2 regions of the Erwinia sp. E_sp_B01_1 genome follow, and region 2 is predicted to be linked to the other one. Evidence: predicted binding sites of a transcription regulator. Region 2 holds the regulator's gene; the other holds the start of a gene.

Region 1 (4,280 bases), 610 kb from region 2:
GTGGAGTACAGCAGACCGGTACCGGAGGTCATGGTCATGAATTCGTTACGGAAACCGATCAGGCCACGGCTTGGGATAACGTAGTCAAGACGTACGCGACCTTTGCCATCCGGATCCATGTTTTTCATGTCCGCTTTACGTTCACCCATCGCCTGCATCACAGAACCCTGGTGCTGTTCTTCGATATCCAGCGTAACGTTTTCGAATGGCTCCTGCTTGCGGCCTTCGAAGTCACGGAAGATAACTTTCGGACGGGATACCGCCAGCTCGAAACCTTCACGACGCATGTTTTCAATCAGAACAGACAGGTGAAGCTCACCACGACCGGAGACGCGGAAAGCATCAGCGTCGGTAGTTTCTTCAACACGCAGCGCCACGTTGTGCACCAGCTCTTTGTTCAGACGGTCAAGGATCTGACGTGAAGTCACATACTTACCTTCTTTACCGCAGAACGGGGAGGTGTTGACGTTAAAGAACATGGTTACGGTAGGTTCATCAACGCTCAGAGCTGGCAGCGCCTGTACATTCTGTGGATCACAGATGGTATCAGAGATGTTCAGCTCGCCCAGACCGGTGATAGCGATGATATCGCCAGCTTCCGCTTCTGTCGCTTCGATACGCTCAAGACCCATGTGAGTCAGCACTTTGCCAACTTTCGCGTTACGGGTTTTGCCTTCGCTATCGATGATAGTAACCTGCTGGTTCGGCTTCACTTTACCGCGCTTGATGCGGCCGATGCCGATAACACCAACATAGTTGTTGTAGTCCAGCTGGGAAATCTGCATCTGGAACGGCGCTTCCATCTCAACCTGCGGAGGAGAAACGTGTTTCACGATAGCTTCATACAGCGGGGTCATGTCTTCAGCCATATCGGCGTGGTCAAGACCAGCGATGCCGTTGATAGCAGAAGCATAGATAACCGGGAAATCGAGCTGCTCGTCGGTCGCGTCCAGGTTAACGAACAGGTCAAAGACCTGATCAACAACCCAGTCTGGACGTGAGCCAGGACGGTCAACTTTGTTGATGACCACGATCGGCTTCAGACCATTAGCAAAAGCTTTTTTGGTCACGAAGCGGGTTTGCGGCATAGGGCCATCCGTTGCATCCACAACCAGCAGCACCGAGTCAACCATTGACATCACACGCTCAACCTCACCGCCGAAGTCGGCGTGTCCTGGGGTATCCACGATGTTGATGCGGTAGTCGTTCCATTTAATGGCGGTGTTTTTTGCGAGGATGGTAATCCCACGCTCTTTCTCCAAATCGTTGGAGTCCATTACGCGTTCAGTAGCTTCAGTGCGGGCGTCAAAGGTCCCGGATTGCTGCAGCAACTTATCAACCAGGGTAGTTTTACCATGGTCAACGTGGGCAATAATGGCGATGTTACGCAAATTTTCGATCACAGCTTTGCCTCAGGCATTAGAAATAGCGCGCTATTGTACACGGATTAATCGAAGGACTGAACAGGATCACAAATTTCAATTAAAGATAACTGTCAGGATTGCTTTTCTAACCATAAACAGTGCAAGAATTGCACTCCATCGAAAAAATGCACCAGAATAGTGCTGCATCAGCACTCGATAGCACCAAAATGGTGCGCGACTTCCATCATGGTGCAGGTCCCGTATCACGAGAGGGCGCATCATAGCGCTTTTTCAGGGTATTAATAAAGTTGGCATAGATTTCGCTTTATTACACCCAAGCGAAGAATGCCAGTTTCCACAACGGTTGATAGCTTGTCAGAGATCTTTATTATCGGTTGACTATGCCAGATAAGCAAAGTCCTGAATGAAGTTCTCTTACCACGACGACAATGACAAAATCCAGGAGAGTTAAGTATGTCCGCTGAACACGTTCTGTCGATGATGAACGAGCACGAAGTCAAGTTTGTTGATCTGCGCTTTACCGATACCAAGGGTAAAGAACAGCACGTCACCATTCCTGCTCATCAGGTAAACGCTGACTTCTTCGAAGAAGGCAAAATGTTTGACGGCTCCTCAATCGGTGGCTGGAAAGGAATTAACGAATCAGACATGGTTCTGATGCCTGACTCAACTACCGCCGTGCTGGATCCATTCTTCGAAGATCCTACGCTGATTATCCGTTGCGATATCCTCGAGCCAGGCACCATGCAGGGTTACGACCGCGACCCACGTTCCATTGCCAAGCGTGCTGAAGATTTCCTGCGCTCTTCCGGCATTGCAGACACCGTTCTGTTTGGCCCTGAGCCAGAGTTCTTCCTGTTTGACGATATCCGTTTCGGCAGCAGCACTTCCGGTTCCCATGTTGCTATCGACGATGTCGAAGCTTACTGGAACAGCGGTAAAGCTTACGAAGGCGGCAACAAAGGTCACCGTCCAGGTCTGAAAGGCGGTTACTTCCCGGTTCCTCCGGTCGACTCTTCACAGGACATCCGTTCTGCTATGTGTCTGACCATGGAGCAGATGGGTCTGGTTGTTGAAGCTCATCACCACGAAGTGGCTACAGCGGGTCAGAACGAAGTGGCAACCCGCTTCAACACCATGACCAAAAAAGCTGACGAAATTCAGATCTACAAATACGTTGTTCACAACGTGGCTCATGCTTACGGCAAAACGGCCACCTTTATGCCGAAGCCTATGTTCGGTGATAACGGTTCCGGTATGCACTGCCATATGTCACTGTCTAAAGACGGTAACAACCTGTTCGCTGGTGACAAATACGGCGGCCTGTCTGAAATGGCCCTGTTCTACATCGGTGGTGTTATCAAGCACGCTAAAGCGATCAACGCCCTGGCGAACCCGACCACCAACTCCTACAAGCGTCTGGTCCCAGGCTACGAAGCGCCTGTTATGCTGGCTTACTCTGCCCGTAACCGTTCTGCTTCTATCCGTATCCCAGTGGTTGCCAGCCCGAAAGCACGTCGTATCGAAGCTCGCTTCCCTGATCCAGCGGCTAACCCATACCTGTGCTTCGCTGCATTGCTGATGGCTGGCCTGGACGGCATCATCAACAAGATCCACCCTGGCGATGCGATGGACAAAAACCTGTACGACCTGCCGCCGGAAGAAGAAGCTGAGATCCCGAAAGTGGCTGGTTCACTGGACGAAGCTCTGGCTGCACTGAACGAAGACCGCGAGTTCCTGACCCGTGGCGGCGTGTTCACTGACGACACCATCGAAGCTTATATCGCACTGCGTAAAGAAGAGATGGACCGCGTTCGTATGACGCCACACCCGGTTGAGTTCGAGCTGTACTACAGCGTTTAACTGGTCTGACGTTTTTTGTTGCCGTGGAAACTTTAAGCCCATCTCCGGATGGGCTTTTTTCTCCACGAATTCATTGTTCAGGAAGACCAATCCCGGCTTCCCTGACTATAATGCACTGAAATGGTGCAGGAGAGAATGCATGGCAACTGGCACGCTGCCCGATGCTGGGCAGATCCTCAACTCCCTGATTAACAGTATTTTACTGGTCGACAGCGGACTGGTCGTGCATTACGCCAATCCCGCCGCCCAACAGCTGTTAGCGCAAAGTTCCCGCAAGCTGTTCGGTACACCGCTGCCGGAACTGATAGGCTATTTTTCACTGAATATCGACGTCATGCGTGAGAGTCTGGACGCAGGTCAGGGTTTTACCGACAGTGAAGTAACTTTAGTGGTCGACAGCCGTGCGCACATTATGTCGTTAACCGCACAGCGTCTGCCAGACGGATTAATTCTGCTTGAGATGGCACCGATGGATAATCAGCGTCGCCTCAGTCAGGAACAGATTCAACATGCTCAGCAGGTCGCCGCCCGGGATTTAGTCCGCGGTCTGGCACATGAAATTAAAAATCCGCTGGGTGGATTGCGTGGTGCAGCACAGCTGCTGGCGAAAGCCCTGCCCGATCCTTCATTAACAGAATATACCAAAGTGATCATTGAGCAGGCGGACCGTCTGCGCAATCTGGTTGATCGCCTGCTCGGCCCACAGCAACCGGGGATGCACGTCACGCAAAGCATTCATCAGGTTGCCGAGCGCGTAGTGAATCTGGTCTCAATGGAGCTGCCCGACAACGTGACGCTGGTCAGGGATTACGATCCCAGCCTGCCGGAACTGCCCCACGATCCGGACCAGATTGAACAGGTTCTGCTGAATGTCGTCCGCAACGCGCTTCAGGCGTTGGGTGAAGAGGGTGGCACCATTACGCTTCGTACCCGTACGGCTTTCCAACTGACGCTGCACGGCACACGCTATCGCCTGGTGGCACGCATCGATATCGAAGATGACGGCCCGGGTATCCCGGCGCAACTTCAGGA
Region 2 (4,280 bases):
GATGTCAGCCTGCAGGTCAAATCCGGTGAAATTGTTGGCCTGCTTGGCCCCAACGGTGCAGGCAAGACCACCACTTTTTACATGGTCGTGGGCATTGTCCCGCGTGATGCGGGTCGGATCATCATTGATGATGAAGATATCAGTATCCTGCCGCTGCATGCCCGCGCGCGACGCGGTATTGGTTATCTGCCGCAGGAGGCGTCGATTTTCCGCCGCCTGAGCGTTTACGATAACCTGATGGCCGTGCTGCAAATCCGCGACGATCTGACCACAGAACAGCGTGAAGATCGGGCGAATGAGCTGATGAATGAATTCCATATTGAGCATCTGCGCAACAGCATGGGCCAGGCACTCTCGGGCGGCGAACGCCGCCGTGTTGAGATAGCCCGCGCCCTGGCTGCAAACCCTAAATTCATTCTGCTGGATGAGCCTTTTGCAGGTGTTGACCCCATCTCCGTTATCGATATTAAGAAAATTATCGAACACCTGCGTGACAGCGGATTGGGCGTGCTCATCACTGACCATAACGTGCGTGAGACGCTGGCCGTTTGTGAGCGTGCTTACATCGTCAGCCAGGGACATTTAATTGCGCACGGCACTCCTGGAGAGATTCTGGAGGATGAACAAGTTAAGCGAGTCTATTTAGGTGAAGAGTTCAGACTCTGATAAGGTGTTAATACCCGGTAAGATTTTCAAGGAATCAGTATCCTGAATATGAAGCAAGGTTTGCAACTCAGGCTCAGCCAACAGCTTGCCATGACGCCACAACTGCAGCAGGCTATTCGTCTTCTGCAGCTCTCTACGCTTGAACTCCAGCAGGAAATTCAGCTGGCGCTGGAAAGCAATCCGTTGCTTGAGCAAACCGACATTCATGAAGAAGTGGACGCTCGCGAGTATCAGGAGAAAGAAGCGCTGGATACCCGTGAAGCGCTTGAACAAAAAGATATGCCGGAGGAACTTCCTCTGGATGCGACATGGGATGAGATCTACACCGCTGGTACTCCTTCAGGCACCGGGACGGATTATCACGACGATGAGCTGCCGGTGTATCAGGGAGAGACAACACAGACGCTTCAGGATTACCTGATGTGGCAGGTTGAACTCACGCCCTTTACGGAGACGGACCGGGCTATAGCCACTTCCATTGTTGATGCGGTTGATGACACCGGGTACCTCACTGCCTCGCTGGATGAGATTCTGGACAGCATTGGTAACGACGAACTGACCATGGATGAAGTGGAAGCGGTGCTGAAACGCGTGCAGCGCTTCGATCCGGTCGGCGTCTGCGCCCGCGATCTGCGGGACTGCCTGCTGGTGCAGCTTTCACAATTTGTCCCGGATGTACCAGGCTTAAAAGAGGCCCGGCTGATCGTCAGTGAACATCTCGACCTGCTGGCTAATCATGATTTTCGCAGTCTGATGCGGGTGACTCGCCTGAAAGAAGATGTGCTGAAAGTAGCGATGCAGGTGATTCAGTCCCTTGATCCTCGCCCCGGTCAGTCCATCAATACCAGCGAGCCAGAGTACGTTATTCCGGATGTGCTGGTGCGTAAAACCAGCAACCGCTGGGTGGTGGAACTTAACTCTGACAGCGTTCCAAGACTGAAAATTAATCAGCACTATGCCTCACTGGGCGGTAACACACGTAATGACAGTGACAGCCAGTTTATCCGCAGCAATCTGCAGGAAGCGAAATGGCTGATTAAAAGTCTGGAAAGCAGAAATGATACGCTACTGAAAGTGACCCGCTGTATCGTCGATCAGCAGCAGGCTTTTTTTGAGCAGGGCGAAGAATTTATGCGCCCCATGGTGCTGGCGGATATTGCCAGCGCCGTTGATATGCATGAGTCCACTATTTCCCGCGTGACCACGCAAAAGTATCTGCACAGCCCACGCGGTATTTTTGAATTGAAGTATTTTTTCTCCAGCCACGTCAACACCGAGGGCGGAGGCGAAGCCTCTTCCACGGCGATACGCGCGCTGGTGAAAAAATTAATCTCGGCGGAGAATCCCGCCAAACCTCTGAGCGACAGCAAGCTCACCACCCTGCTTTCCGATCAGGGGATTATGGTGGCACGGCGGACTGTAGCGAAGTACCGAGAGTCTTTATCCATCCCGCCCTCAAATCAGCGAAAACAGCTGGTCTGAACGAACAGATAAGGAAGACCCTATGCAACTCAATATTACCGGGCAACACGTTGAAATCACCGATCCTCTGCGTGATTTTGTGACAACCAAATTTGCCAAACTGGAGCAGTATTTTGACCGGATTAATCAGGTCTATATTGTTCTGAAGGTCGAAAAGGTCACCCAAATAGCGGATGCCACGCTCCATGTAAACGGCGGTGAGTTGCATGCCACCTCGGAAGATAAAGATATGTACGCGGCGATTGACGGCCTGATAGACAAGCTGACGCGCCAACTCAATAAACACAAAGACAAGCTGAAGCAGCACTAAATTTCACTCAAACATTGATTATTTCTTCGCCACCCTTATCTAAGGATATGAGGTGACGTAAGATAACCGGCTCGCCCCTCTCTACGGGGGGCGAGCCGTTAATTAATCAGGCAGGCTGAGCAGTCGACTGATGACTCTACGCGTCCCCTTTTTAAACATGGGGTTCGACACGGTCATTTTGCCAGGCAGAAGTGAACACGTAAGTGAAACTATGATGAACAATGAATTAAAACTGGAACTGAGCTCGGTACTGAATGTCTCCTGCACCCGCAGCGGCGTTCATTGCCAGAGTAAAAAGCGGGCGCTGGAAATTATCAGCGAGTTAGCGGCCAAACAGCTTAACCTTCCGCACCAGACCATCTTTGAAGCGATTCTGACTCGCGAACGCATGGGAAGCACTGGTATCGGCAATGGTATTGCTATACCGCATGGTAAGCTGGTTGAAGATACACTGCGTGCAGTGGGCGTGTTTATCCGTCTGGATCAGCCAATTGCTTTCGATGCCATTGATAATCAACCGGTGGATCTGCTTTTTGCCTTGCTGGTGCCGGCCGATCAGTGCAAAACACACCTGCATACGCTGTCGCTGGTCGCCAAACGTCTGGCAGATAAAACTGTCTGTCGCCGCCTGCGGGCAGCACAGACGGATGAAGAGCTCTTTGGGATCATGGCTGAAAGCCCTGAAGAGAGCCACTGATTCATCTGAGCCAGCTTGTACTGGCTCATTGTAAAGCGTGTGGCCCTGCGCGGTGTCCACACCGGCCAGACCACGAACAGGCCTGTCAGGAGAAGAAGTCATGGTGCTGATGATAGTCAGCGGTCGATCGGGATCGGGTAAGTCTGTCGCATTACGGGCACTGGAAGACATGGGTTTTTACTGCGTCGATAACTTACCTGTGGTGTTACTGCCTGAACTGGCGAACTCCCTGGCCGATCGTAATATGTCGGCGGCGGTAAGTATTGACGTACGTAACATGCCTGAGTCACCAGAAATTTTTGAAAAAGCCCTGACCAGTCTGCCCGAAAGTTTTTCGCCGCAGCTACTGTTTCTCGATGCCGATCGCAATACGTTGATCCGGCGTTACAGTGATACCCGTCGCCTGCACCCGCTTTCCAGCAAGAACCTCTCTCTGGAGAGCGCCATAGACGAAGAGAGTGACCTGCTGGAGCCGCTGCGCTCACGGGCGGACCTGATTGTTGATACCTCTGAGATGTCGGTTCATGAGCTGGCAGAGATGCTGCGTACCCGCCTGTTGGGTAAACGTGAGCGTGAACTGACGATGGTATTCGAGTCATTTGGCTTCAAGCACGGCATTCCGATAGATGCTGATTACGTTTTTGACGTGCGCTTTCTGCCAAACCCACACTGGGATCCTAAATTGCGGCCAATGACCGGGCTCGATCGTCCGGTGGCAGCTTTCCTCGATCGCCATACGGAAGTACATAATTTCATCTATCAGACCCGGAGCTATCTGGAGTTGTGGTTACCGATGCTGGAAACCAACAACCGCAGTTACCTTACTGTGGCTATTGGCTGTACCGGGGGCAAACACCGTTCCGTCTATATTGCTGAACAGCTGGCAGACTATTTCCGCTCTCGCGGTAAAAATGTTCAGTCACGTCACCGCACGCTGGAAAAACGCAAATCATGACAGTCAGACAAACGGTAGAGATAAAGAACAGGCTGGGCATGCATGCCCGTCCTGCGATGAAGCTTTTCGAGCTGGTCCAGAGTTTTGATGCTGAAGTGTTATTGCGAAATGAGAGTGGAACCGAAGCCGAAGCCAGCAGTGTTATTGCACTGCTGATGCTGGATTCGGCC

Evidence for each region. The regulator sigma-54, encoded in region 2, starts transcription at its own class of promoters, with help from an activator protein. The targets are predictions, from matches to a motif close to GTTGGCACANNTTTCGCTNT.
Region 1: a site for sigma-54 is predicted at 1,672-1,691, ahead of glnA (glutamate--ammonia ligase). Genes of this name have one in related genera too.

The regions. Positions count from the first base shown of each region.
Region 1 covers NZ_CP142208.1:4,709,529-4,713,808, forward strand. The annotation lists gene typA (ribosome-dependent GTPase TypA) at 1-1,403, opposite strand, end outside; gene glnA (glutamate--ammonia ligase) at 1,839-3,248, shown strand; gene glnL (nitrogen regulation protein NR(II)) at 3,388-4,280, shown strand, end outside.
Region 2 covers NZ_CP142208.1:520,710-524,989, reverse strand. The annotation lists gene lptB (LPS export ABC transporter ATP-binding protein) at 1-666, shown strand, start outside; gene rpoN (RNA polymerase factor sigma-54) at 715-2,148, shown strand; gene hpf (ribosome hibernation promoting factor) at 2,171-2,458, shown strand; gene ptsN (PTS IIA-like nitrogen regulatory protein PtsN) at 2,673-3,155, shown strand; gene rapZ (RNase adapter RapZ) at 3,256-4,110, shown strand; gene npr (PTS phosphocarrier protein NPr) at 4,107-4,280, shown strand, end outside.